3 linked regions of the Salinivibrio kushneri genome follow. The protein of the gene in region 1 interacts with the protein of each later gene in a pairwise test. Links are inferred from orthologs where the notes say so. Each region holds a gene or a part of one and is shown on either strand. Other genes may lie near its edges. The genes, in order: malT, dnaJ and N8M53_RS09905.

Evidence for each region.
Region 2: the proteins of malT (region 1) and dnaJ interact in binary tests that used the Escherichia coli proteins (3 or more experiments, as listed by UniProt). The link is inferred for Salinivibrio kushneri from one-to-one orthologs.
Region 3: the proteins of malT (region 1) and N8M53_RS09905 interact in binary tests that used the Escherichia coli proteins (3 or more experiments, as listed by UniProt). The link is inferred for Salinivibrio kushneri from one-to-one orthologs.

The regions. Positions count from the first base shown.
Region 1 is NZ_CP114589.1:527,782-538,944, reverse strand. What follows is about bases 3,309-6,588. They hold malT (HTH-type transcriptional regulator MalT), read left to right. Parts: upstream 3,309-3,679; coding sequence 3,680-6,388; downstream 6,389-6,588. Other genes in these bases: pulA (pullulanase-type alpha-1,6-glucosidase), read left to right, coding at 6,581-6,588. In the rest of the region: malQ (4-alpha-glucanotransferase), read right to left, coding at 1-607; N8M53_RS15240 (glycogen/starch/alpha-glucan phosphorylase), read right to left, coding at 724-3,174; more of pulA, read left to right, coding at 6,589-9,457; N8M53_RS15225 (DUF368 domain-containing protein), read left to right, coding at 9,559-10,488; N8M53_RS15220 (hypothetical protein), read left to right, coding at 10,492-10,971; N8M53_RS15215 (SCO family protein), read left to right, coding at 10,968-11,163. UniProt on the Escherichia coli protein: Positively regulates the transcription of the maltose regulon whose gene products are responsible for uptake and catabolism of malto-oligosaccharides.
Region 2 is NZ_CP114588.1:2,151,860-2,162,333, forward strand. Bases 7,676-10,474 are described here. They hold dnaJ (molecular chaperone DnaJ), read right to left. Parts: upstream 9,750-10,474; coding sequence 8,601-9,749; downstream 7,676-8,600. Other genes in these bases: N8M53_RS10150 (pilus assembly FimT family protein), read right to left, coding at 7,676-7,861; N8M53_RS10155 (type IV pilin protein), read left to right, coding at 8,057-8,524; dnaK (molecular chaperone DnaK), read right to left, coding at 9,869-10,474. Outside these bases: N8M53_RS10135 (type II secretion system protein), read right to left, coding at 4,870-5,301; N8M53_RS10140 (hypothetical protein), read right to left, coding at 5,303-6,727; N8M53_RS10145 (hypothetical protein), read right to left, coding at 6,724-7,263; more of N8M53_RS10150, read right to left, coding at 7,361-7,675.
Region 3 is NZ_CP114588.1:2,100,411-2,107,978, reverse strand. The notes cover bases 1,112-3,926. They hold N8M53_RS09905 (bifunctional tRNA (adenosine(37)-C2)-methyltransferase TrmG/ribosomal RNA large subunit methyltransferase RlmN), read left to right. Parts: upstream 1,112-1,865; coding sequence 1,866-2,987; downstream 2,988-3,926. Other genes in these bases: rodZ (cytoskeleton protein RodZ), read left to right, coding at 3,757-3,926; pilW (type IV pilus biogenesis/stability protein PilW), read left to right, coding at 3,012-3,767; ndk (nucleoside-diphosphate kinase), read left to right, coding at 1,189-1,617. In the rest of the region: aminopeptidase PepB, read left to right, coding at 1-1,040; more of rodZ, read left to right, coding at 3,927-4,749; ispG (flavodoxin-dependent (E)-4-hydroxy-3-methylbut-2-enyl-diphosphate synthase), read left to right, coding at 4,765-5,892; hisS (histidine--tRNA ligase), read left to right, coding at 5,946-7,214; N8M53_RS09880 (YfgM family protein), read left to right, coding at 7,226-7,568.

The sequences.
Region 1 (11,163 bases):
CCAGCTCACTAACCAATTGTTTCAGATCACCAAAATCACCAATTCCCCAGTTATGAGGAGTGCGTAATGTGTAGAGCTGAATACTCGGGCCCCACATTTTCTTGTGTCGATCCAATTCTGGCTGCTTATAACATTGGGTCGGCGCCATGATGAGTGTCATTTGGTACGGGGCTTTGCGCCGTTTACGTATCACGGACAATCGGTGATAGCCCCATGGAAGCGTGCAAGGCAGGCTAAACACCAGCGGGCCACCGTCACTGCGCTCATCGCGAACAATTTGCGACTGTAAATACCCTTCAAAGCACTCACCCTGTTCGGTTTCCAAACGCCAACTAAAGTCGCTTTCCCGCGCGCTGGTGCCTAAATGAAGCGCAATTTCAACCGGCTCATTCTCCTGCACCACTTGCACAGGGGCGAGCACATCCGCTTTGTGTTTTTTCTCCGCCGACGCCAATAACGCCTCGTCGCTTCGTGTGTCATAGCCAAGTGACGTTAATAAGTCATGTAAGGTACTGTCCGGCACGGCCGCTTCTGAGCCCCATGCACTGATATAGCGATCAGCGAGGTTGGCCATTTGTGCGACTGTCTTCAATGCAGATTCTTTCATCGCTTTCTCCGAGGGGTCTGCCCCCTTCTTTTATTGGGCACTATTGTTGTCATTATTGTTAGGTGGCAAGGCGCATTCCTTGCCACCGATAAGGTTGTTAACCCGTTATATTGCAATTAGCGTTTTACCGCCTCTAGCTGCCAAATGTTATTAACGTAATCGCGAATTGAGCGGTCTGAGCTAAATTTGCCCACTAAAGCGGTGTTCAAAATCGCTTTGCGTGCCCACTGCGACGCGTCACGGTAGTCACGGTCAATGTCATTGTGTGCCCGCACGTAATCGGCAAAGTCAGCCAAACACAGATACGGGTCACCGCTACCCATTACGCTGTCAAACACAGGACGTAGCGCTCCTGGCTGACCAGGTGTGAACGTTTCATCCAACAGACTATCCAAGGCGGCCTTCAATAGAGGCTGGCTGTGATAGACCGCTTCAGGCTGATAGCCTTTTTTGCGCAATGCCGTGACCCCATCGACATCAAGACCAAAGATATAGATGTTGTCGTCACCCACTTCTTCACGGATTTCCACGTTTGCGCCATCCATGGTGCCGATGGTGAGTGCGCCGTTGAGTGCCATTTTCATGTTACCCGTGCCAGACGCTTCTTTACCGGCCATAGAAATCTGTTCAGACACATCGGCAGCCGGAATAATGATTTCGGCCATGCTGACACGATAATCAGGAATGAAGACGACCTTAAGCTTGTCACCGACTCGTGGATCATTATTAATGGTTTCAGCGACTTTATTGATTGCATAGATGATCGATTTTGCTAATTCATAGCCAGGGGCTGCTTTCGCGGCAAAAAAGACCACTCGCGGTGCCATATCGAAATTCGGCTCATTGATAAGGCGCTGGTACAGCGAAATCACGTGCAACAGGTTAAGGTGCTGACGCTTATACTCATGCAGACGCTTAATTTGTACATCAAAAATCGCATCGGTATTTAGAGTGATATCGAGGTGCTCTTTGACCCATCCCGCCAAACGCTGCTTGTTGCGCTTTTTGACATCCATAAATGTCTTTTGAAAAGCAGTATCATTGGCGTATTGAGCAATCTGTTCGAGTTGCTCTAATTGCGCTGGCCACTGCTCACCAATTTTTTCACTGATCAAGTTGGACAAGTCAGGGTTACAGAACTTCAACCAGCGACGCGGTGTGATGCCATTGGTCACATTTTGAATGCGGCCTGGATATAGCGCGTCAAATTCAGGGAATAAATCACGCTTAACCAACTGAGAGTGCAAGGCCGCAACGCCATTCACCGCATAAGAGCCCACCACACATAGATTCGCCATACGCACCATGCGCTCACCTTTGTCGTCAATCACAGACAACACCTGCTTTTTCACCACATCGCCGGGCCATTTCGCTTCGACCTCTTGCATGAAGCGATGGTTAATCTCAAAAATGATCTCCATATGACGCGGTAGCAAGTTCGCAATTAACGCCTCACTCCAGGTTTCTAAGGCTTCGGGCAATAAGGTGTGATTGGTGTAAGCAAAGGTACGACTGGCGATGGACCACGCATCATCCCAAGCTAGCCGATAGTCATCCAGCAACACACGCATCAGTTCAGGAATAGCGATGGTGGGGTGAGTATCGTTCAACTGAATGGTTTCGTGCTCAGGCAGCGCAGCTAAAGGGTGGCCAGCGTCTAAATGGCGACGAAGAATATCCCCCACAGATGCTGCACTGTGGAAATACTGCTGCATCAAACGTAACGTTTTACCCGCATCGTGGTTATCGTTGGGGTACAAGACTTTGGTCAGGTTGCCCGCATCAATCATAGATTGCTGGGCGTGGGTATAGTCACCCGCGTTAAAGGCATCGAGAGCAAATGGTGTCAGTGCTCGACCTTCCCATAAGCGCAGTGGATAGACAGTATTGCTTTGATAGCCCACAATCGGCAGATCCCAAGGCATAGCTTGGATCTGCATGCTTGGCACCCACTGACGATACGTGTGCCCTGAGTCCTCAATCACCTCTACATGGCCATAAAAGCCAATGGTTTGGGCCAAGTCAGGGCGCACCACTTCCCACGGGTAACCTTCTGGCTCACGCCACGCATCCGGTGCTTCTTGTTGTGCGCCATCTTTAAATGATTGACGGAAAAGACCGTATTCATAGTGCAAGCCATAGCCGACGGCTGGATACTGTTGCGCGGCAAGCGAGTCCATAAAGCAAGCCGCTAAACGCCCCAAACCACCGTTACCTAAAGATGGATCGCGCTCTTGCTCGAGCAAGTCTGTCAGGCCAAATCCAAATTCACTGACTGCATCAGCAATGGCATCGTACAAACCCATGCTAATGAGGTTATTCCCGGTTAAACGGCCAATCAAAAATTCGAGGGATAAATAGTTAACACTTTTAGCTTGTTTGATTGCTTGATCGTTTTCAGTAGCCACCAAGTCAGCCGTCGTATGCTCGGCTAATGCACGACCTAACGCGAGATACCAATCGCGTAACTGCGCGGTATCTGGTGAATGACCTAGCTGGGTTAGGTGTTGAACCATACTGATTTTAAACGCACTTTTATCAAACGCATGTTGCTGTTTTGGTGTCATGTCGTAACTCTCGATAATGGAATGAAACCTTGATGGTTATTCATCCTGCCCAACCCGAGTACGGCAAACATCCTCCTACCTCGTTCCTATCAAAGGAGGAGGCCGCAGGGCGTAGAGAGCTAGGTCACATCTCAATAGTGAGCCGCTTCTCATCAAATCCATGAACTGCCCTTGTCTGAGTGATCTAAATCACGCAATGAAACAAAAAAAGCGCCACACCCGCTGTGAAAAACACAGCTTTCCTTTTGTAATTTTTGTGCGCTAACGCAAATTAAGCACTGATAAACAGAGATGGATGTGTACACCAACCATAAAACAAGCCACAAAAAAGACATTTAAGTGATCTGTGTCACACTAAAAAGGCGTAGACGCACCATTTCAGGGCATAAAGTCAGAGATCAGGGATAGATCATAGTTTGTGGATGGTGAGTTACATACACTGCTAGCAGGACAGAGGTGCGCACCAAAGAGGACGCACCGCATTTGTAGTGAAGGACAGTGTCTTATGTGGATCCCATCAAAGCTGACTCGGCCTGGGCGACTTTATAACGCAATATTACGCCCACGTGTGCTCGATATTTTACAACAAGCCCCCCACTATAAGCTGGTGCTGTTTCGCTCTCCGGCCGGTTATGGCAAAACCACCATGGCCGCGCAATGGCTCGCGGATCAACCCAATGTCGGCTGGTTTAGCATTGATGACAGTGATAACGACAGCTTTCGCTTCATTAACTACTTACTGCAAGCCTTGCACCAAGCGACCCAAGAAGGCTGCGCCAATACGATAAAACTGGCGGAGAAACGCCAATTCTCATCACTCCGTGCGCTGTTATCTGATGTCTTTGCTGAGTTGGCTGGATTTCATGCCACCAGCTATTTAGTACTGGATGACTATCAACTGATTGATAACGAAGAAATCCATGAAGCGATGCGCTTTTTCATCAAGCACATGCCAGAAAATCTCACTTTGGTGGTGACCTCGCGCGCTAACCCACCACTGGGCACCGCGAACTTGCGCGTGCGAGACTTGATGATTGAGATAGGCAACGAGCTACTCGCGTTCGATAACGAAGAGACAACCCGCTTTTTCAACCAACGTGTTGACGATGGCGTCGATGAATCCACAGCAAATGCCTTGTGCACCTATGTGGAGGGTTGGCCATCAGCCTTGCAGCTGATCGCCATTCAAGCGCAGCACCAAAAGCGCACACTGATGCAAAGCGCCGCGTCTTACGCAGGGTTTAACCATGCCCACCTTTGGGACTATTTGGCCGAAGAAGTGTTTGATTTGCTTGACGCTGAGACCCGTCAGTTTCTCATGAAAGTCTCCGTGTTAGAAATGTTCAATGATGAATTGGTTTTCGCCTTGACCGAGCGAGAAGATGCGCTGGGTATGCTTGAGTCACTCAATCGCTATGGGTTGTTTATCTATCCGCTTGAGGGGGACAACAACTGGTTCCGATTCCACCATTTATTTGCGGAGTTTCTGGCTCACGAACGTCAAGCCAGGATCCCCCACCAGCAACAAACCTTGCACCGGCACGCAGCACTGGCTTGGTTAAAGCTGCAGTCCCCTCATCAAGCCTTGCGCCACGCACGCTACGCCAAAGACGATGCATTGTTGGCTGATATACTCAATCAACACGGCTGGCGTATGTTTAATCGAGGCGAATTGTCCACGCTAGAAGCGGCGATTGCCAAGCTCAGTGATGAGCTTTTATATCAATACCCCAATTTAAGCTTACTGCGTGCTTGGTTAGCACAAAGCCAACATAGATATCACGAAGTTGGCGAGTTATTGGCAAGTGCCGAAAAGGCGTATCAAGTCCGGCAAATTCCACTGGATATTGACTACCAAGGCAATGCCAATGCCCTACTTGCCCAAGTAGCCATTAATGCCAATGAGCCTGAGCAGGCGATGCGGCTGGCAGAAAAAGCACTCGAGCAACTCGATAGCGCCAATTACCGTGGGCGTATTGTCGCGACCTCCGTGGTTGGCGAAGTCAACCATGTGCTCGGTGAACTGGATCGCGCTTTATCCATGATGCAACAAACCGAGAAGCTCGCGCGCCAGCATCAGGTATATCACCAAGCGCTTTGGGCAATTCTACAACAAAGTGAGATATTGCTTGCGCAAGGCTATGTGCAAGCAGCCTTTGAGTTGCTCGACAGCGCCGATCAACTCATTGAAGACCAGCAGTTACATCAAGTCCCTCTCCATGAATTTGCCTTGCGCCTTCGCGCACAAATACTGTGGTGCTGGAACCGTCTGGATGAAGCCGAAGCCTGTGCCTATAAAGGGCTGCAGGTTTTGGAAAATCAACCACCGAGCAAGCATTTGCACAGCTACTCCATGCTCGCACGTGTTGCCGTTAGCCGCGGCGAGTTAGATAAAGCGGCAAAAAGCATTGAGCACATTGAGCACCTTTTGCGCGAGTCTGTTTATCACGTTGATTGGACCGCCAATGCATCATTGTCGCTGTTGCTCTATTGGCAAGCCAAAAATGAACTCACCAACATGGACGAGTGGTTACATCAAGCTGTTCGCCCCACAACCGCCTGCAACCACTTTAGTCAACTTCAGTGGCGAAATATTGCCCGCGCACACCTGCATTTGGGTCAGTATGACCAAGCACGTCAAGCAGTTGATTTTCTGCGCCGCGAGGCCAACAGAGCCAATTTGGTGACGGATAAAAACCGCAATTTGATTGTAGAAGCCGTGCTCGCCAGCAAAGAACAAGAGGCAGAGTACGCCAAAAGCCTGTTGCAAGATGCGCTGATCTTAACCAATCAAACCGGGATGATGGGTAATTTTTTGATTGAGGGCGAAGCGCTCTCCCCGCTCCTGCATGCGTTAATTGAACAACACGCCCTCGGCGCCCTCGAGCGCCACCGTGCACAGCAACTCCTCAAGGAAATTGCCAGCCATCAGCGCTCGCGCTCCACCCACTTCGATGAAGCCTTCGTCGAAAAACTGGTCAAGCACCCGAACGTGCCAGAGCTCGTGCGAACCAGCTCCTTGACCCAACGTGAATGGCAAGTGCTCGGCTTGATTTATTCTGGGTTCAGTAACGAGCAAATTGCTCATGAACTTGATGTCGCCGGCACCACCATCAAAACCCATATTCGTAATCTTTACCAAAAGCTGAATATTGCAAACCGTAAAGAAGCGGTCGTCACCGCCGAAAACCTCCTTCAACTTATGGGTAACTAGTCAGCCATGCCTACGCCCCCAGACTTTTTGTGGGGGCGTAGTGACCCGTCACTCTCAGCCTACCTTTCGTGATATTTTGCTGAATTTCATCATCTTTTTTGTAATGACACGTTGAATTTTAACCCGATCACGCATGGTAGGTGTCGCCCTTCAGTATGCTGCGCCTCAGTATTGACACTTGAGGAACGATCAATGAAGCCCACTCACTCTTTATTCCCCGTTAGCGCGCCTGTCGCCGTCGCGGCCATCATGGCTTTAAATGGTTGTAATATCGATAGAGAAACCGATTTACCGCCACGAGAGGCGGGCACCAGCGATGCCAGTGTGCTATTTGCTGACGCCGATACCCTGCTCACTCATCAAACCAACGCCACCTCGCTCACTTTGTATTACTCCGCTGATGGCAGGATGCGCTATAACCCGGACACACAACAGGTGGAAAACGCCACCGCCAGTGTCGAGTCCACCCTCGCCACGCGCGATCATTGGCAGACATCGTTCCCCCATTTGCAAGGTAACGTCAAAGGGTTCGATTTTGACTTTGTTAACGCCGATATTGCGCTGAAGCAATGGCTTAAAGGGCAGCTTCTCGCTATCGCCAAAGACGGTGATACCGTATTAACCGCAACCGATGTGCAACCGGCCCGCGCGCTCGATGCCTTGTACGCCGAACACGCCGAAAAACTTAACTATGGGGCCATCCCTGACGCTGGACACACTGAATTTCGCCTTTGGGCCCCTACCGCACAGCAAGTCTCGCTGGTGCCCTATCAATCGGCGAGCGAACAAAACGCGACAAAACAGCGCCAAACGCCCATTAAAATGGACTTCGACGCCGAGTCAGGAAGCTGGCATGTTGCCACCACGGCGCTGAATCATGGCGACTATTACCGTTATCAACTGTCGGTCTATCACCCTGTCACACACCGTGTCGAGCGTCTCGAAGTCACGGATCCTTACTCACATAGCTTGTCGACCAACTCCAGCTATTCACAGGTGGTCGATCTGAATGCGCCCGCGCTTAAACCCAGTGGTTGGGATACGCTGAGTGCGCCTCACTCGCAGCAAAATCCTGCCAACAGCGTGATTTATGAGGCGCACGTGCGTGATTTTTCCGCGCTTGATCAATCCACTCCCCAAAATCTGCGCGGCAAGTACCTTGCTTTTACCCAAAACACCACTGAGCCAGTTAAACACTTAACCGCGCTCGCGCAATCTGGGGTTACTCACTTGCACCTGCTCCCCGTGTTTGACATTGCCTCCATCAACGAAGACGTCGCGCAGCGTATCGATGTCACCGACCGCTTCTCCACGCTATGTGACAAAGTCCCCTCACTGAAAGAGACCCCAAGGCTGGCCAGTGAGTGCGACAACAATCAAACCATCCAAGCGGCCTTAACGGATTTAGCCACCCAAGACAGTGCTGACACCCCCTATGTGCAAACGGTAATGGCGGCGATGCGTCAATACGACAGCTTTAACTGGGGTTACGATCCTTTCCATTACACTGTGCCTGAAGGCAGTTATGCGACCGACCCTGAAGGCACCGCGCGAATCCTCGAGTTTCGTAAAATGATCATGGCCATCAAACAGAATATCGGCATGAATGTAGTGATGGACGTGGTCTACAACCACACCCACCAAGCAGGGTTAGGGCCCTATTCTGTGCTGGATAAAGTCGTGCCTTGGTATTATCAGCGCCTTAACCCCGTCACTGGGGATGTTGAGCAATCCACTTGCTGCTCAAACACCGCGCCTGAGCATCGCATGTTTGCCAAACTGATCGATGACTCGATTGCCACTTGGGTGAAAGACTACAAAATCGATGCCTTCCGTTGGGATTTGATGGGGCATCATCCGCTAGCACAGATCGAGCACACACTTGCCGTTGCCCGCGCCATCAACCCAGATGTGTATTTCTATGGTGAAGGTTGGAACTTCGGTGAAGTCGCCAACGATCGCCAGTTTGTCCAAGCCACCCAAGCAAATCTTGCAGGTACCGGTATTGGCTCATTCTCTGACCGACTTCGAGATGCGGTTCGCGGCGGCGGTCCATTCGATGGCGGCGAGTATCTACGCAAAAACCAAGGCTTTGGTAATGGTCAATGGGTCGCCCCCAATGATTTGCAACAGCAAAACAGCGAGGAAAGAGCCAGTGCCCTGCATAATGCCGACCTAGTTCGTTTGGGTATGGCGGGTAACTTAAAAGATTTTCAGTTACAAACTGCCAATGGTGATGTCGTGCGCGGGGACGAGGTCGATTACAACGGTCAACCGGCTGGCTACGCGCAAGATGCTTGGGAGATTCAAAACTATGTCTCCAAGCACGACAACCAAACCTTGTGGGATAACCATCAATACAAATTCCCTTACGCCATGCCGCTCGCGACACGCGTCCGCGCCCAAGCCGTGTCACTCTCCACTGCCCTGCTGGGACAAGGGGTGCCTTTTATTCACATGGGCAGCGAACTGCTTCGTTCAAAATCCATGCAGCGTGACTCGTATGACTCGGGCGATTGGTATAACCGCGTCGATTTTACCCAACAAACTACGCAGTGGGACCAAGGGCTGCCGCGTGAAGATAAAGACGGCTACAACTGGCCAACGATTGAAACCGTGATTGCCAATCACAACAGCGAGGCCAAACCAACTCCACAGGCAATCGCCAACATGGACAGCTACTTTAATGAGCTGGTGGCGCTGCGTGCGTCGTCAGGGCTGTTCCACTTAGGCCAAGGCAGCGTGATTAACCAACGTGTCAGCTTTCACAACACCGGCGCCTTACAAATCCCGGGGCTAATTGTGATGCAGATTGATAACAGTGGCAGTCTGCACGACAGCACGATTGATGCAACGCGTGACGGGATTATCGTCGCGATCAATGCCTCTGGCACGGCGGTCAATGACTTTGCCAACATCGACGCCACCGGCTATCAGCTTCATAGCTTGCAAGCTAACGCAGGCAACCACTCGATAGCATATAACCAGCAGGCCGCTCAAGTGACCGACGGCAAACTCACCATCCCCGCTTGGTCTGTCGCCGTATTCGAGAAACCTCATCAACCTTAATCGTATTGGGGGGAGTACGGCTCCCCCTCATAATTCCCCCTACCCCACAGGATGAATGTCGGTATAATGCGCGTTTCAGCTTTTTATCGATGAATAGCATTATGATCAAGAACCTGGTTGCAACCTACCTCAAAGGCATGGCGATGGGCGCTGCGGATGTAGTCCCTGGTGTCTCTGGCGGTACGATCGCATTTATTACCGGTATCTACACGCAGTTACTTGAGAGTATTCGGCGTATCACGCCGCGTCTTTTTACACTGTGGCGCAAAGAGGGTTTCAAGGCTGTCTGGCAACATGTTAACGGCACCTTTCTTTGTGTACTCTTAGCCGGCATTCTGACCAGCATTGCCAGTCTGGCAAAAGGGATCAGTTGGATGCTAACCCATCATCCCATTCCGCTTTGGTCGTTTTTCTTTGGCTTGATCATCGCTTCAGCGTTGCATATTGCTAAACAATTGCCCGCGCCTAGAATAAGGCCTAAAACAGTTCTCGCCGCACTGCTAGGGATCGGGTTTGCCTATTGGATTACCATTGCCAACCCGTTGCAGCTTACTGCAAGCCCGTTTACCGTATTCCTTGCTGGCGCGATCGCCGTGTGTGCCATGATCTTACCGGGGATTTCTGGCAGTTTTATTTTACTGTTGCTGGGCATGTATAGCCCCATTCTTGATGCGGTACATCAAGGTCAATTCGGTTTACTCGGGCTGTTTGCGGTGGGTGCGATTTGCGGTCTGTTAACTTTCTCTCATGTTTTATCTTGGCTGCTGCGTCACTATTATGCGATCTCGCTGGCTTTTCTCACCGGCCTGATGCTGGGCACGCTAGGCAAAATATGGCCTTGGAAACACACGCTCACATGGCGTACAAATTCATCTGGTGAGCAAGTGCCTCTTATGCAAGATAACCTTCTCCCCAGCGCCTATGAAGCAATCGTGGGACACTCGGCACAAGTTGGCTTGGCTATCGTTGCCATGATAGGTGGCTTTGTGCTGGTATTACTGCTAGAGCGTTTCTCGCCTGCTCAGGACTAAATCATGAATACATCACCCTCACAGTCGCCCGTGAGTCGCCCACTATTTATCACTGTCGGTCTACTCGTGCTGGCAGTGATTGCTTTTTTCCTTCCCTCTTGGCTGTCTGGCTTTTTCTCTACCGCCTCGAGTTCAACCATCGCGCCAGCCGCATACTGTTCACTCAATCAACAGACATGCCAATACAAGGGCTATCAAGCCAGTTTAGGCAATCCAATGGTTCATCCACTACACGCCAATACCCTCACGGTGACCGCCCCCCAACCGCTTGCCACGGATACCATGCTCGTCAAGCTTAAAGGGGTCGAAATGAATATGGGTGAATATCGGCTTGCGCTCAAAAAAACCGATACACTCACCTATCAAGGCGAGTTGATGCTGCCCGTTTGCACCGAAGACAACATGACATGGGCAGGCGCTATTACCCTGAATGATGACGTAAACAACTCATTCCCGATCAAAGTACGCATGGAGCGACTATGAGTAAGAAAGCTTGGCTTGTCGCCATTATTGCTGTTTGTTTTGGCTTAGGTGCCCGCGCGCTATTTGACAACTATCAAACGTCACAAAAGCAGGTACAAGCAGGGGCATTAGAGTCACAAGGGCAACCATTTAATCTTTATAATACCGATGACCCACGTCCTCGCATTGTTTATTTTGGTTATACCCACTGCC
Region 2 (10,474 bases), on another replicon or contig:
GGTATTTCAAGGATGGCTCCACAGCAACTGGCGTCGCCGCTTCAAAGCCTCCCACCTATCCTACACATGTAGGCTCAATGTTCAGTGCCAAGCTGTAGTAAAGGTTCACGGGGTCTTTCCGTCTAGCCGCGGGTACACAGCATCTTCACTGCGATTTCAATTTCACTGAGTCTCGGGTGGAGACAGCGTGGCCATCATTACGCCATTCGTGCAGGTCGGAACTTACCCGACAAGGAATTTCGCTACCTTAGGACCGTTATAGTTACGGCCGCCGTTTACCGGGGCTTCAATCAATGGCTTCTCTTGCGATAACCACATCAATTAACCTTCCGGCACCGGGCAGGCGTCACACCGTATACGTCATCTTTCGATTTTGCACAGTGCTGTGTTTTTAATAAACAGTTGCAGCCACCTGGTATCTGCGACTGCCCATAGCTCCATCCGCAAGGGACTTCACCGCGGGCAGCGTACCTTCTCCCGAAGTTACGGTACCATTTTGCCTAGTTCCTTCACCCGAGTTCTCTCAAGCGCCTTGGTATTCTCTACCCGACCACCTGTGTCGGTTTGGAGTACGGTTGCTACTTACCTGAAGCTTAGAGGCTTTTCCCGGAAGCATGGCATCAATGACTTCACCACCTTGGTGGCTCGACATCGTGTCTCGGCCTTGATTTCCCGGATTTGCCTAAGAAATCAGCCTACGCACTTGAACCTGGACTACCATCGCCAGGCCCACCTAGCCTTCTCCGTCCCCCCATCGCAGTAAGTAGCAGTACGGGAATATTAACCCGTTTCCCATCGACTACGCCTTTCGGCCTCGCCTTAGGGGCCGACTTACCCTGCCCCGATTAACGTTGGACAGGAACCCTTGGTCTTCCGGCGAGGAGGTTTTTCACCCCCTTTATCGTTACTCATGTCAGCATTCGCACTTGTGATACCTCCAGCATGCCTCTCAGCACACCTTCAACAGCTTACACAACGCTCCCCTACCCAATATCCATAAGGACATTGCCGCAGCTTCGGTGTATCGCTTAGCCCCGTTACATCTTCCGCGCAGGCCGACTCGACCAGTGAGCTATTACGCTTTCTTTAAATGATGGCTGCTTCTAAGCCAACATCCTGGCTGTCTGAGCCTTCCCACATCGTTTCCCACTTAGCGATAACTTTGGGACCTTAGCTGGCGGTCTGGGTTGTTTCCCTCTCCACGACGGACGTTAGCACCCGCCGTGTGTCTCCCGGATAGTACTTACTGGTATTCGGAGTTTGCAAAGGGTTGGTAAGTCGGGATGACCCCCTAGCCTTAACAGTGCTCTACCCCCAGTAGTATTCGTCCGAGGCGCTACCTAAATAGCTTTCGGGGAGAACCAGCTATCTCCGAGTTTGATTGGCCTTTCACCCCTAGCCACAGGTCATCTCCTAACTTTTCAACGTTAGTGAGTTCGGTCCTCCAGTTGATGTTACTCAACCTTCAACCTGCCCATGGCTAGATCACTCGGTTTCGGGTCTAATGCAAGCAACTGTCGCCCAGTTAAGACTCGGTTTCCCTACGGCTCCCCTATGCGGTTAACCTTGCTACTTACATTAAGTCGCTGACCCATTATACAAAAGGTACGCGGTCACCCCACAAAGGAGGCTCCCACTGCTTGTACGTAGACGGTTTCAGGTTCTATTTCACTCCCCTCACAGGGGTTCTTTTCGCCTTTCCCTCACGGTACTGGTTCACTATCGGTCAGTCAGGAGTATTTAGCCTTGGAGGATGGTCCCCCCATGTTCAGACAAGATATCACGTGTCCCGTCTTACTCGTTTTCACGCCTAAGGCGCCGTCGGTTACGGGGCTATCACCCTTTATTGCCAGGTTTTCCAACCTGTTCACCTAACGCCTAAGCCGCTTAAGGGCTGCTCCGGGTTCGCTCGCCGCTACTGCCGGAATCTCAATTGATTTCTTTTCCTTCGGGTACTTAGATGTTTCAGTTCCCCGAGTTCGCCTCTTAGCGCTATGTATTTACGCTAAGATACCTGCTTATGCAGGTGGGTTTCCCCATTCGGACATCGATGGCTCAAATGCTTCTTACCAGCTCACCATCGCTTTTCGCAGGTTAGTACGTCCTTCATCGCCTCTGACTGCCAAGGCATCCACCGTCTACGCTTAATCACTTAACCATACAACCCCAAGAGGTTTTTTTTTTGCGCGAGATTGTCTAAAAAAGAAATCTGCGTCGCAAAACCACTGAGTGTTGAATCATCAACCAATTAAGGTTTTGTTTTTGCCGGACTCAAAATAGAGACTTTGCTTATCAAATAAGACAAAGCCCAAGCACACTTGATTGTGTGAGTGACATTACATGTCACTGATTGAGAACTTTACTGTCATTCTTTAAGAATGACTTGTCAGCTTTCCAGATTGTTAAAGAGCATGTAAATCTATCAATACGATAAACCACTTTTTAAAGACACTTATCATCATAAATGCGCTTAAAAAGTGGTGGAGCTAAGCAGGATCGAACTGCTGACCTCCTGCGTGCAAGGCAGGCGCTCTCCCAGCTGAGCTATAGCCCCATCATAATTCCTTAGACAGACTTCTTCGAAGAAGCCACTTCGCTTAACCAAGTCAGATTTGAAGTGAGACGCGCAGTGTGCGCTAGCACATGAGCATCGCAGCTATCAAAGATGACGCAGGATAAGTAGAAGTGGTGGGTCTGAGTGGACTTGAACCACCGACCTCACCCTTATCAGGGGTGCGCTCTAACCACCTGAGCTACAGACCCATCTAAGGTACGAGCCTTTTACTAAGGCATTCGTATCTCTTTGACTTTCAACCTATACAATCTGTGTGAACACTCGCAAAAATAGCGTCAGTAAGGAGGTGATCCAGCCCCAGGTTCCCCTAGGGCTACCTTGTTACGACTTCACCCCAGTCATGAACCACACCGTGGTAAACGCCCTCCCGAAGGTTAAGCTATCTACTTCTGGTGCAGCCCACTCCCATGGTGTGACGGGCGGTGTGTACAAGGCCCGGGAACGTATTCACCGTGGCATTCTGATCCACGATTACTAGCGATTCCGACTTCATGGAGTCGAGTTGCAGACTCCAATCCGGACTACGACAGACTTTAAGGGATTCGCTCCACTTCGCAGCTTCGCTGCCCTCTGTATCTGCCATTGTAGCACGTGTGTAGCCCTACTCGTAAGGGCCATGATGACTTGACGTCGTCCCCACCTTCCTCCGGTTTATCACCGGCAGTCTCCCTGGAGTTCCCACCATTATGTGCTGGCAAACAAGGATAAGGGTTGCGCTCGTTGCGGGACTTAACCCAACATTTCACAACACGAGCTGACGACAGCCATGCAGCACCTGTCTCAGAGCTCCCGAAGGCACCAATCCATCTCTGGAAAGTTCTCTGGATGTCAAGAGTAGGTAAGGTTCTTCGCGTTGCATCGAATTAAACCACATGCTCCACCGCTTGTGCGGGCCCCCGTCAATTCATTTGAGTTTTAACCTTGCGGCCGTACTCCCCAGGCGGTCTACTTAATGCGTTAGCGCCGAAAGCCAAAGTCTTAAACCTCAACCTCCAAGTAGACAGCGTTTACGGCGTGGACTACCAGGGTATCTAATCCTGTTTGCTACCCACGCTTTCGCATCTGAGCGTCAGTCTTTGTCCAGGGGGCCGCCTTCGCCACTGGTATTCCTTCAGATCTCTACGCATTTCACCGCTACACCTGAAATTCTACCCCCCTCTACAAGACTCTAGCCTGCCAGTTTCAAATGCGGTTCCGAGGTTGAGCCCCGGGCTTTCACATCTGACTTAACAAACCGCCTGCATGCGCTTTACGCCCAGTAATTCCGATTAACGCTCGCACCCTCCGTATTACCGCGGCTGCTGGCACGGAGTTAGCCGGTGCTTCTTCTGCAGCTAACGTCAAGCAATGCACGTATTAAGTACACCACCTTCCTCACTGCTGAAAGTGCTTTACAACCCGAAGGCCTTCTTCACACACGCGGCATGGCTGCATCAGGGTCTCCCCCATTGTGCAATATTCCCCACTGCTGCCTCCCGTAGGAGTCTGGGCCGTGTCTCAGTCCCAGTGTGGCTGATCATCCTCTCAAACCAGCTAAGGATCGTTGCCTTGGTAAGCCATTACCTTACCAACTAGCTAATCCTAACTGGGCCCATCCCAACGCGATAGCTTACATGTAGAGGCCACCTTTGGTCCGAAGACATTATGCGGTATTAGCCGTCGTTTCCAACGGTTATCCCCCTCGTCAGGGCAGGTTCCCAGCCGTTACTCACCCGTCCGCCGCTCGACGTCCAGCAAATCCACCGAAGCTTCAATGCTGCCGTTTCCGCTCGACTTGCATGTGTTAGGCCTGCCGCCAGCGTTCAATCTGAGCCATGATCAAACTCTTCAATTTAAGTTTTGGTGTTTGCTTTCCTATAAAGGAAAGACAAACGGCTCGATAAATACTGTTTTGTTCGTCTCTTACGAGACAAACGAATTGACTGTTCTCTTGTTGGCATCCACTTTTAAAAAAGTGAAATCAAAACAGCTCAAGGCTGCACCAACATGAATTGGTCACTCAGTTCATCGAATAAATCTTTTTGTCTATTCTCAACGAGTGCCCACACAGATTGCATAGGTCAAATTGTTAAAGAGCGCCGCCCAATCTTGAGCGGGAGTGGCATTTTACGCCACTTTGGCATCGAGTCAAGCGTTTTGTTTGCTTGGCTGTTTTTCCGTTGTTGGCGCGGCTTGCCGTGCCAACGAGAGCGCATTATAGAGAGGTAATTTTGGGACGCAAGGGGTTTTTAAGAAAAACGCTTCAAGCGAACAAAAAGCCACCACTGCACGTTTACCGTCCGTGGGAAAGTGCTTTAATTAAGCCCGTTTTGTCGCCGCACCCCAGTAAAATAAAAAGCCAACGTTTGTTGCTGCCCATGTGTGGTTCGCCAGCGTACAGAAAGTGTTAGCGTTTTGGCATAGACCTCGCTATCGGCCATCAATATGTTTTGCTCATTAGCAACCACCAGCTCATAGTTCGAATCCTCGGTGGTAATTAAACACTCAGAGAGGTTATCTAACCTGATGGGCTCGCTGTTACTTGTTGAACATGGCGTATCAGTATTCATCAGTCGCCAGTGAGAGAGTTGGTCGTTAGCTAAATACATGGCCCCTTTAGCGAGACGCGCATCACGCTGCTGAGTCTGAATATCCGTTGCCAGCCGAGACACACCAGCGCCAGTAATAGAAACCAGCACAAGAGCCAGTAAGATCTCGATGAATGAGAAGCCTCGCGCTTGTAACATACTACCCCTCTCCATGAGGCGGTTTGATGTCATGGTAGCTATTGTAAAGCGGCCTGAGCAGCCCTAGGCCTTCAAAGCTATCTCGTACATGATTACCGTTGTAGTTTGGCTTAAATGAACCATTAACCACTATATGTCCACCCGGTATATCGACAATAAATCCCCCATGGGTTTGAAAGCTACCGTGGAACCAAAAGGGCGTTCTCCTCGCTTGCGTTGGATTTTCTGAGTGTTTCACAATTAACGTACATAGCTCGTTAAGGTTGATATTACTATGAACGCAACTTAATTCTCCTTGCTGAGTGGCTTCCATTCCCCATTGATGCGCAAAGTCATCGGCAGAGAGCGTCGGATTAAACTGAAACACCACGCCATTAAATTGAGATAGGGCTCCGCGAAGTGCGAGGATTCCGTCTTGCACTACCAGCAAAATTGGCTTTTGGTTGTTGAACCTGGCCTGCGTCTCTATCGCTGCGTTTTCACTGTCATCTGAATATACTCGGCTCAAATCGCACGGCCCATCTATCCAGATTTTAGCGTGTGCTTGCTCAGTAACATTCATGGCATTCAATAAGGTCTCATAACATAACGACGGATCATGATGGGTATTAACAACAATACCGCCTTGTCGCTCAAATTGATCTCTGACTGTTTTCCACTGCGCGCGAGGGACACCAAAGTAATCTTTGAATAAGTCCATATTCTCAACATTGGTCTGCACATCTTTTTTTAGTCGCGCGCCAGTTTCATCGCGACTATCTGCGACTGTGTAGTCGCTAACCTTCGTTTTATATTCGGGGGCGCATTCATCGCCCCCACCTAAGCTAACGGTAAATCCGTTTGGGCTATCCGGCTCTTCACTCTCTGGCGGACTCTCATCCGGCATTCGCGGACGAATCATGACATCACCCCCGGCTATAATTGAATGACACTCATAGAGGCCATCCTTTCGCTTTTTTCCCTTTGCCGGTCGCCATATATTGCCACCGTAAAACGCGGCAGATCCTGAGGTGACAAACGAGCTTGCTCGTCCCCCTGAAGCACCCGCAAGTGTCACCCCCACTTGCTGTTGTGCATGAGTGGCATAAAGGTGCCAGAGTGCGCCTTCACTATCTTGCCAAGGTTCCAACCATAATTGACTCCCTGCAATATGTTGACAAGATGAGAGTTGCTCTATCCCCGCTGCTGCATCGCCTTTCGATAAGTGAATTCCATCATGTTCAATCTTAGCCACCGCGCAATCTAGAGCCGCCCACGCTCTGGAAAGGGATTGTTCAGTCGTGATTTTTGCCTGTGTTTGTTGGATATCATTGACTGTCCGTCGACCGACACCTAATACAATAAGAAGTGCAATCAGCGCGATGCTGGCGACCACCGCGAGGGTCGCTATACCTTGGTCACGCGTGCATTTTGCGACGTAATTCATGATGAGGCCACCGTATTAGCTAAAACCAATGTTCGCGACACGTCTTTACGCAGGCCAGGTTGGCGTGTTAGCGAGGCGGAAACCTTGATAGTCAGTGAGGTAATGCGTCGCCCATTTTCCGTGCGCACCTCATTACGGGTAAAAGATAAATGCGAGATCTTCAATGCACGAGAAGAAATATCTCGCCAATAACCTGACTCACACGACCAGTTCGCCGTGTCTCGGTGATTTTCATAGACCTCTATGGCATGGTCTTCTGTGTCTAGTCGAAAGCCTTTGGCGTCATCTTTACCCACGGTATTCGTTGGATGGGTGCTGTCTTGTTGATAAGCAAAGCGAAGGCACTGCCCTTGACGCTGCGAGGGGGTTTCATCAATCAGTAAAAGGTGAAGATCATGACCATTGTCAAAGAGGTAGGGCGACGCGCCACCACACTGGTAGCACAATCCGGCTCGGCGTATCTCAGTTTCCATCATCGTTAATAAGCGGCTGACTTCGAGCGATAAGCGCGTCTTGGCATCTATTCGGGCTTGCATCGTGGTCGCCGAAGTCATCACAGAGAGTGCTGTGATTGAAACCAAAACACTCACCGACAAGCCGACTAAAAGCTCAACTAATGAGTAACCTGTGGACTTAGCTACACGCACTGTCGATACCACTCCACTGACAGGATTCAAAACCGAGATATTGACGGACAGTGACCACGTAGTCAGGCGCTTGCCCGCGATCGCCGCCCAAACCAACAGTCAGATTCAAGCTCGGTCTCTGGGTGCGAAAATCAATCGAGAATAGCTCACCTTCCGGTAACGGCGTCCAACTCTTTTTTTCTTTAAACAACAGAGAAATGTCACTCGGGATCGTCACCATCGGCAACTTCGTCTGTTGGCAAGATATGGCTGAGAGCCAATCAGTTATATTGCTAACGAGCCCGCTCCCAGTACTTGGTTGCGCAACGATACACTGGGTGTTTTCTGTTTTACGCAGGCGAAGATGATAGACCCGGTTTTCTTTCATCGCACGAGCTTGAGCAAGATAAAACAAGCTTGTTAGCGATTCACTACGACTCGCCATCATGGTTGCTTGCTGAGCAGACGAAAAATGAGGAATCGCGATGGTGCATATAGCCGCTAACACACTCAGTACCAGCAGGGACTCTATAAGGGTGATGCCACTCCTCTTTTTGAGGCAGAGCCGAAAGCACTGACTTACGTGCACAGTTTGAAAACGCATACTGCCTCCCAAGGTTTGGGTGTCGCCATTGCCTGCAGGCTAACACCCGCATAGGCTCAGTAGGGTTTTCATTATCAACTCTTCGAGAGGTTAAAAAGAATGCGTCAGCGTCAAAGCCGCCGTTTTCAACATGGAGTGACGTTGATCGAGATCCTGACCGCGCTCGCTATTATTGCCACGTTGACAGCCGTTGTCGTGCCCAACTTTCACCAGTATCAGCAAACACAAGCACGCAAAGCGGCAATTGAGCGGTTAGTGCACCTCCAAGCTTGGGTAGAAATGCAAGTCATCACCAAGGGATATTATCCAAGCATCTCTCACTCTACACTGCTAGAAAAAGGGCTTGTTTGTTCAGATTGCCAAGTATCATCTGACTATCAGTTTTCAATAGAAGGCAGTGATACAGGGTATAGGATTATCGCGCACCCTCAAGCAGATAGCCATCAGCATGACGACCCATGCAATAGGTTGGTTTTATATCCTAATGGGGTAATTACTAGCATATCAGCAGAAACATCGTGCTCGCTTCCCTCCCAGCAGAAAACGCCCGGCTTCTCTTTGAAATAGGTTCTTGTGGCAAAAAAATAGCCAGCGCGAGGCTGGCTATTCATCATTTTAATGTTTTTTAGACAAGTGGCATCCATTAACCGGTAAGGTCATCAAAGAATTTCTTAACTCCGTCAAAGAAACCTTCTGATTTTGGCTTGTGCTTTTTCGCTTCAGTGCCACTAAACGACTCTTCCAGTTCTTGAAGCAGCTCTTTTTGTCGGCTACTCAAGTTAACTGGGGTCTCGACCACCATTTTGCAGATGAGATCGCCAACACCGCCACCACGAACAGACTGCACCCCTTTACCGCGCATGCGGAACATGCGCCCCGTTTGCGTTTCCGCTGGGACTTTAAGGCTAACACGGCCATCTAAGGTAGGGACTTCGACCTCGCCACCGAGCGCTGCCATGGTGAAGCTGACCGGTACTTCGCAGTAGAGGTTGTTGCCATCACGGGTGAAGATATGGTGTTCACGGACGTGTACCTGAACATACAAGTCACCCGCCGGTGCACCGTTCTCACCGGCTTCACCCTCACCAGATAAGCGAATGCGATCGCCAGTATCGACACCTGCAGGAATTTTCACATTTAGGTGCTTGGTTTCTTTTACGCGACCTTGGCCATGACAACTGTTACAAGGGTCTTTGATAATGGTCCCGCTGCCATGACAGGTTGGACACGCTTGTTGAACCGCAAAGAAACCTTGGCGCATTTGCACTTGGCCAATACCGTTACAGGTTCCACAGGTTTGTTTTTTCGAACCCGGTTTCGCCCCACTGCCATCACAGGTTTTACACCCGACATAAGTAGGCACTTCGATCTCTTTGCTGACGCCACGGACCGCCTCTTCAAGCGTAAGCTCCATGTTGTAGCGTAAATCGGCTCCACGTTGCGCGCGTTGCTGACCACCACGACGACCTCCGCCGAATATATCGCCGAATACGTCACCAAAAATATCGCTAAAGTCAGCGCCTCCACCGAAGCCACCGCCGCCGAAGCCGCCGCCTCCCATGCCACCTTGTTCAAAGGCTGCGTGACCGTATTGGTCATAGGCTGCGCGTTTTTGCGGGTCGGTCAGCACTTCATAGGCCAACTTAATTTCTTTAAACTGGTCGGCCGCATCTTCGCCTTTGTTGCGGTCTGGGTGATATTTCATCGCCAGCCGCTTATAGGCCTTTTTAATATCGCGCTCGCTTGCATCGCGGCTTAAGCCGAGCACTTCATACAAATCTCTTTTAGACATGGTCTGACTGCACCTGTTTACGTCAACAAAACAAAGACGTTCAATTCACTGTTTGATAAAACGACGGGCGAAGGAGATTGCTCCCCTACGCCCGTGCTTATTAACGACAGTGCTTTCGCTTATTTCTTGTCGTCGTCTTTAACTTCTTCGAACTCAGCATCGACAACATCGTCGTCTTGTTTTGCTGAATCAGCACCGGCGTCTTGCTGCGCCTGCTCATCTTGAGCTTGCTGCTGCGCGATTTCCATCAGTTTTGATGAAGCGGCAACCAGTGCTTGAACCTTCGCATCGATGTCTTCTTTGTCTTCACCGTTACGTGCGGTTTCCAGCTCAGAAATGGCGGTTTCGATCTTCTCTTTGTCTTCTGCAGGCAGTTTGTCACCTGCTTCTTCCATTTGCTTACGCGTGCCGTGAACCAGTTGGTCAGCTTGGTTGCGCGCAGTCACTAGCTCTTCGAACTTTTTGTCCGCTTCTTTGTTAGCTTCTGCTTCTTGCACCATCTTCTCAACGTCTTCGTCGCTCAGACCGCCAGACGCTTGGATAGTGATCTTCTGCTCTTGACCGGTTTGCTTATCAGCGGCAGACACGTTCAAGATACCGTCGGCGTTCAAATCGAAGGTTACTTCAATTTGTGGCACACCACGTGGCGCAGGCTGGATGCCTTCAAGGTTGAACTGACCCAGTGATTTGTTGTGCATGGCTTGCTTACGCTCACCCTGAATCAC
Region 3 (7,568 bases), on another replicon or contig:
TTGCCTTTACGCAGACCGTGTTGAACGATGGCGATACCCAAGAGTTCGAGCTTCGACAGACCGTGGGTGACTGGGTGCGCGATATCATCAACCAAACCGCAGAAGAAGTTGGCCCGCATCAGCTGGTGGCACGCGCGGGGGAGTTTGTGAAATCCATGGCACCCGACCAGGTCACTTATAAAATCATCTCGGGCACGGATTTATTAGAGAAAGGCTGGAACGGCATTTATACCGTCGGTCGTGGTTCAGCGCGCAAGCCAACCATGTTGCAACTCGACTATAACCCTACCGGTGATCCGGATGCGCCTGTGTATGCGTGTTTGGTGGGTAAAGGGATCACCTTTGATTCTGGCGGCTACAGCATTAAAGGCTCTGACTTTATGACCACCATGAAAGCGGACATGGGCGGCTCAGCAACAGCGACCGGAGCGCTCGCGATGGCGATTGCCAAAGGGTTGAATAAGCGCGTTAAATTGGTGCTTTGCTGTGCCGAGAACATGATCTCAAGCAGCGCTTACAAACTGGGCGACATCATTACTTACAAAAATGGCGTGACCGTTGAAGTACTCAATACGGATGCGGAAGGGCGCTTGGTGCTCGCTGATGGCCTAATGTATGCGAGTGAGCAAAAACCTGAACTGCTGATTGATTGCGCCACGCTCACCGGATCGGCAAAAGCGGCACTGGGTAATGATTACCACGCCCTGTTCAGTTTTGATGATGAGCTCGCACATTGCACGCTTGACGCGGCGCAAAAAGAAGGGGAGGGCATGTGGCCATTGCCATTAGCTGAGTTCCACCGTCAGCTGCTTCCTTCCTCGTTTGCTGATATTGCCAATGCGTCGATTGGGGCGTATATGCCGGGGGCGAGTACGGCAGCAGCGTTCCTTTCCTACTTTGTTGAAGGTTACCAAAAAGGCTGGATGCACATTGATTGCTCTGGCACCTACCGCAAAGCAGCCAATGATAAATGGGCCGTGGGCGCGACCGGTATGGGTGTGAAAACCCTGGCGCGCGTCTTACTTGAACAAGCCAAATAGCCCGTGATACGTCGAGTGAAGTGTTAACAATTTTTTGTGTGAGTTAACGCTTCACCCGATTGGTCATAGGGACAGACGAGGAAATTTGCTAGGGTAAGCGCGTTGTTGCCCCTAGCGGGCCAGATTCAGACAGTGAAAGGACAAGCGAATGACCATTGAACGCACTTTTTCTATCGTTAAACCTGATGCCGTAGAGCGTAATTTGATTGGCACGCTTTATCAGCGTATCGAAAGTGCTGGTTTGCGTATCGTCGCAGCGAAAATGCTCCATCTTAGCAAAGAGCAGGCAGAAGGATTTTATGCCGAGCACCAAGGGAAGCCTTTCTTTGAATCCTTGGTTGGGTTCATGACGTCAGGCCCTATCATGGTACAAGTACTGGAAGGCGAGAGCGCGATCAGCCGCTACCGTGAGTTGATGGGAAAAACCAATCCAGAAGAAGCGGCCTGTGGCACATTGCGCGCTGACTATGCGGAAAGCATGCAATACAACTCAGTGCATGGCTCTGATAGCCCTGCATCTGCAGAGCGCGAAATCGCGTACTTTTTTACCGCGGATGAAATTCATCCTCGCTGCTAAATCAAGCACCTGCTTTTTAACCTTCCAAAAGAGGCGTCAGCCTCTTTTTTTCTGCCTATCGATATCAGACGACCACATTGAATAACCCCGCTGTTAGAGAGTGGAAACTGTGATCTAAAGCCTGTACAATTTCGCGCCTTAAGCGCGTCCCGAGGAGATATCTTGGCTATGATCAAGGTAAGGCGTCGGCACGCGTGAGGCGATGATTGAGTCTTACCACCTAGCTAGTTCTTACGAGGCAACCCCCAATGACGACAGAGAAAGTTAATCTGCTTGATTTTGACAGGCAAGGATTGCGTGCCTACTTCGCTGATGAGCTCGGCGAAAAAGCCTTCCGCGCTGACCAAGTCATGAAGTGGATGTATCACTTTGGTTGCGACGACTTCGATGAAATGAACAACATCAACAAGAAGTTGCGTGAGAAACTCAAGCGGGTGGCAGAAATTAAAGCCCCAGAAGTCAGTGAAGCGCATTACTCCAAAGACGGCACCATCAAGTGGGCAATGCGTGTGGGCGGTCAAGACGTGGAAACCGTGTATATTCCCGAAGATGATCGGGCAACACTGTGTGTCTCCTCTCAAGTAGGTTGTGCGCTTGATTGCAAATTCTGCTCAACCGGAGCGCAAGGTTTTAACCGCAACTTGCGTGTGTCTGAGATCATCGGACAGGTGTGGCGTGCGTCAAAAGAGATTGGCATTGAGAAAGAGACGGGCCGTCGTCCGATCACCAACGTGGTGATGATGGGCATGGGAGAGCCACTGCTCAACATGAAAAATCTTCTCCCCTCTCTGAATTTGATGCTCGATGACAATGCGTATGGTTTATCTAAGCGCCGGGTCACCGTGTCGACATCTGGCGTGGTTTCTGGCTTGGAGCAAATGATTGGCAAAATCGATGTGGCCTTGGCGATCTCACTGCATGCGCCGAACGATGAGCTGCGTAGCCAAATTATGCCGATTAATGATCGTTGGGATATTGAGGCTTTTCTGGATGCGGTACACCGTTATATTGAAACCTCAAATGCCAACCGCGGCCGTGTGACGGTAGAATATATCTTGCTGGATCATGTTAACGACGACATGGAGCATGCGCGCCAACTCGCAGAGCTATTAAAAGACACCCCAGCGAAGATTAACCTGATCCCATTTAACCCGTATCCTGGATCACCGTTCAACAAACCGAGTAATTCTCGTATTGATAGGTTTATGAAAACCTTGATGGAATACGACTTTACGGTGACGGTACGTAAAACACGAGGCGACGACATTGACGCAGCGTGTGGCCAACTTGCCGGTGACATTGTCGACCGAACCAAGCGTGCCGAGAAGCGACTGGGCGCACAGGAGGTTATCCCTGTTCGACCCGTCTAAATGAGAGGGTGACAAGGGGATAGCATGACAAAAACGGTTTGGGTATTGGGCATGTTGATGGCGTTGGCTGGATGTTCATCGTCAGGTTCGCAGCATAACGAGCCCAAGTTTGATAAGATTCAAGCCGCAGAGGCGCGCATTGCACTGGGATTAGGCTATCTAAACAGTGATCGCTATCAACAAGCGCAGCAAAACTTGCAGCAAGCGCGCCAATATGCGCCTAACTACTATCGCACCTCGCTGTCGATGGCGTATTATCAACAACGTGTCGGTGAAAACGACAAAGCGGATCGCTTATATCAAAAAGCGTTAGCGCAAGCGTCTGAAAAAGGTGATGTATATAACAATTACGGTGTTTTCTTGTGCGAACAACAGCGATTTGCCGCGGCGAATGACGCATTTTTGCAAGCAGTCGTACAACCGTATTATCATCGTGTGTCAGACAGTTATGAAAACGCGGCGTTTTGTCAGCTAAAAGCTGGCCACGTAGAACGCGCAAAAGCCTTGTTTAGCAAAGCGGCTGATCACGACCCGCTTAATGTCCGTGCTGGTTTACAACTTGCCAAATTAGAGATAGATACTGGGCAAGTGGCAGAGGCCGTAGCACGTATCAAGCGGCTCCACCAACGCGTTGGTGTTCAACCTGCAGGACTGTTATTGCTAGTGAAAGCTTATCAGCAACAAGGCTACACGGAGCGAGCTGCCCATGACGCTCAGCGATTGGCGCAACGGTTTCCAGAATCCAAAGAATATCAATTGTACCTAGCGAATGAATACTGAACAGACGGAAGAACAAGCGCAATCTGATACCCAACCTGCGCCCGGGGAAGTATTAAAGCAAGCGCGAGAGAAAATGGGCTGGAGTGTTCGTGATGTTGCTGACCGACTTCGGTTACGAGTCAGTGTCATTGAGGACCTTGAACAAAACAACCCAGACATGGATCAATTGGCCACGTTTACACGTGGCTATTTGCGTTCCTATGCCAAGCTGATGCAAATCGACGCTGATCAGCTTTTGGGTAATAGCAATATGGAAGCGAGCAGTGCGGCCACCGTACAAAAAATGCAAAGCTTCTCGCGCAAAACGCGGCGGCAAAAGAGCGAAAGTCGACTGATGTGGTTGTCTTGGGTGATCATCGCTATTGCGGTTGGTATCACCGGCGTGTGGTACTGGCAAAATCAGCAGGCCATGACGTCTGTGCCAACACAGCTGGATAGCCAACAAGCGGATGAGCTCGTCACGACCCCGTCAGAGCAAGATAGCGCGATGGTTGCCACAGATGCACCGGCGATGGCCGAGCCCGCGGCGACAGACTCGACGGCCTCACAAGGGGCGGAGTTACAGGAAACGGACGCACAAGATACCGTTAACGAGCCCGTGTCTAGTCAAGAGAACCGCTCAGTATCGACAGAGTCAGAATCGGGGACTGCTGCCGAGCCGGTGCAAATGGACGAAACGACGACGCAAATCGATCCAGAGGCACAGCCAACCGCAGAGGATGAAGCCCCCGCGAGCACGGTCAATAACCGTCTAGTGATGACATTTAGTGGTGATTGCTGGATAGACGTGCGAGATGCCAATGGTGAACGATTGGCAACCGGGATAAAGTCTGAGGGTGAGCAAGTGACCCTAACCGGCGACACCCCTTATCAATTGGTATTGGGTGCCCCCAGTGTGGTGAAAATCACCTTTAATGGCGACAATATTGATCTTGATGGCTTCCCAACCGGCCAAGTGGCTCGGTTGCGCCTTCCGCAGTAATCAGAGAACGTCGATATGCACAACGAAACTCCCATCAAACGCCGTCCCTCAACGCGCATTAATGTCGGCAATGTGCCGATTGGTGATGGCGCGCCGATTGCCGTGCAATCTATGACCAACACACGAACCACGGATGTCGCCGCCACTGTCGCGCAAATTAAAGCGCTAGAAGGGGTGGGGGCAGATATTGTTCGGGTATCGGTTCCCACCATGGATGCAGCGGAAGCGTTTAAAGAGATTAAAGCGCAAACGTCGATCCCTTTGGTAGCAGACATCCATTTTGACTACCGTATTGCATTAAAAGTGGCGGAGTATGGTGTCGACTGTTTGCGTATCAACCCAGGTAATATTGGTAAAGAAGAGCGCATTCGGGCGGTGGTGGATGCCGCACGTGACAAAAACATTCCAATCCGTATTGGTGTGAATGGCGGCTCACTGGAGCGCGATCTGCAAGAAAAGTACGGGGAGCCAACTCCCGATGCCTTGGTCGAGTCGGCCATGCGTCATGTCGATATTCTTGACCGTCTTAACTTTGATCAGTTTAAAGTCAGCGTTAAAGCGTCAGATGTCTTCCTAGCGGTTGAGTCTTATCGCAAACTCGCGCAGCAAATCGATCAGCCCCTTCACCTTGGCATTACCGAGGCGGGTGGCGCGCGTGCTGGTGCGGTTAAGTCATCCGTGGGCTTGGGAATGCTATTGGCGGAAGGCATTGGTGATACCTTGCGTGTATCGCTCGCCGCTGATCCGGTCGAAGAAATCAAAGTCGGCTTCGATATTCTTAAGTCACTTCGCATTCGCTCGCGTGGCGTCAACTTCATTGCGTGTCCGAGCTGTTCGCGTCAAGAGTTTGATGTGATTGGCACGGTCAATGCGCTTGAGCAGCGCGTGGAAGACATACTGACCCCAATGGATGTCTCTGTGATTGGTTGTGTGGTCAATGGCCCTGGTGAAGCCGAGGCCTCGCATCTTGGCCTCGCGGGTGGTAACAAGCGCAGCGCTTACTATCTGGACGGTAAACGCCAGAAAGAGCGCTTTAATAACGACAACTTGGTGGATGAGTTGGAGGCAAAAATCCGCGCCAAAGCGGCGATGATGGATGAACGCAACCGCATCAAGGTGTCTCAAATCGATCAAGAGGGCTAAGCCGTTAGGCGGCCTTCTCCCCTTTTTACATCATTTCGGTAACGGAAGTTAACGTGGCTAAAACAATTCAAGCAATTCGAGGCATGAATGACTGCCTCCCGTCTCAATCTCCTTTATGGCAAAAGCTCGAATCTACGATTAAAAAGGTAGTGAGCGCTTACGGCTATAGCGAAGTTCGCATGCCTATTGTGGAAGCAACGCATTTGTTTAGCCGTGCGATTGGTGAAGTGACAGACGTTGTCGAAAAAGAAATGTATACCTTCGATGATCGCAACGGCGACAGCCTCACCTTGCGTCCTGAAGGGACCGCGGGTTGTGTCCGAGCAGGGATTGAAAATGGCCTGCTGTACAACCAAGAGCACCGCCTTTGGTACACCGGGCCAATGTTCCGTCATGAACGTCCGCAAAAAGGCCGTTATCGTCAGTTCCACCAATTTGGTGTAGAGGTGTTCGGTCTTAACGGCCCAGATGTAGATGCTGAGTTAATCATGATGACCGCACGTATGTGGCGGGAGCTAGGGATTGCAGAGCATGTACGATTGGAGCTCAACTCGATTGGCTCACCACAAGCGCGTGCGAATTATCGTCAAGCGCTGGTGGACTTTTTAATGCAGCACGAGTCTGTGCTGGATGAAGACAGTAAGCGTCGCATGCAGACTAACCCTCTCCGTGTGCTCGATACCAAAAACGCAGATATCCAAGCCATTTTAGTGGATGCGCCTCAGCTCGGCGACTACCTGGATGACGAATCAAAACAGCATTTTGCGCTGTTGTGTGAACTCTTGGACGCAGCAGGTATCGAATACCAAGTAAACCACCGTTTGGTGCGTGGACTCGATTACTACAACCGTACCGTGTTTGAATGGATCACTGACAGCCTAGGGGCGCAAGGCACGGTGTGCGGTGGTGGCCGTTATGACGGCTTGGTTGAGCAACTCGGTGGCAAGGCTACGCCTGCGGTCGGGTTTGCGATGGGGTTAGAGCGTCTCGTTCTGATGCTGGAAAACCTTAACCAAGATGATGTCCGCCCGGCAGTGGATGTGTATATGGTCACGGCGGGTGAAGGTGCCATGGTCGCAGGAATGAAACTGGCTGAGCGCTTACGTGAGCAGGTGCCAGGGCTGCGTGTGATGTCGCACTTCGGCGGTGGTAACTTTAAGAAGCAGTTTAAGCGCGCGGACAAAGTCGGCGCCTCTGTGGCGCTGGTGCTAGGCGAGGATGAAGTCGCCAATGGCACAGTAGCCTTAAAAGATTTGAAAGGCGGCGAGCAACAAACACTGAATCAGGATGAGATCGCCGCGTCACTAAAAGCATTGATTTAAGAGGACAGAACGTGGACGTCTACACCACAGAAGAGCAGCAGGTTGAAGCCATTAAAAAGTGGTGGCGAGACAATGGTAAAGCCGTTGTAATCGGCGCTGTTGTCGGTTTGGGAGCCCTTTACGGCTGGCGATATTTCCAGTCACAGCAACTGGCTAACCAAGCGCAAGCTTCTCAGCAATACGAGCAAGTACTCAGCAATATTGAGAGCGGTGATACCGTCTCATTGAGCGAGCTGGAGGGCCACGAAGGTTACCATGCCTTGGCGGCATTACAGCTGGCACAAAAGCATGTTGCGCAGGGCGAGTTGGACAGTGCCCGCGAGCAACTCAAAAAAGCCCAACAAGCCGTGAAAG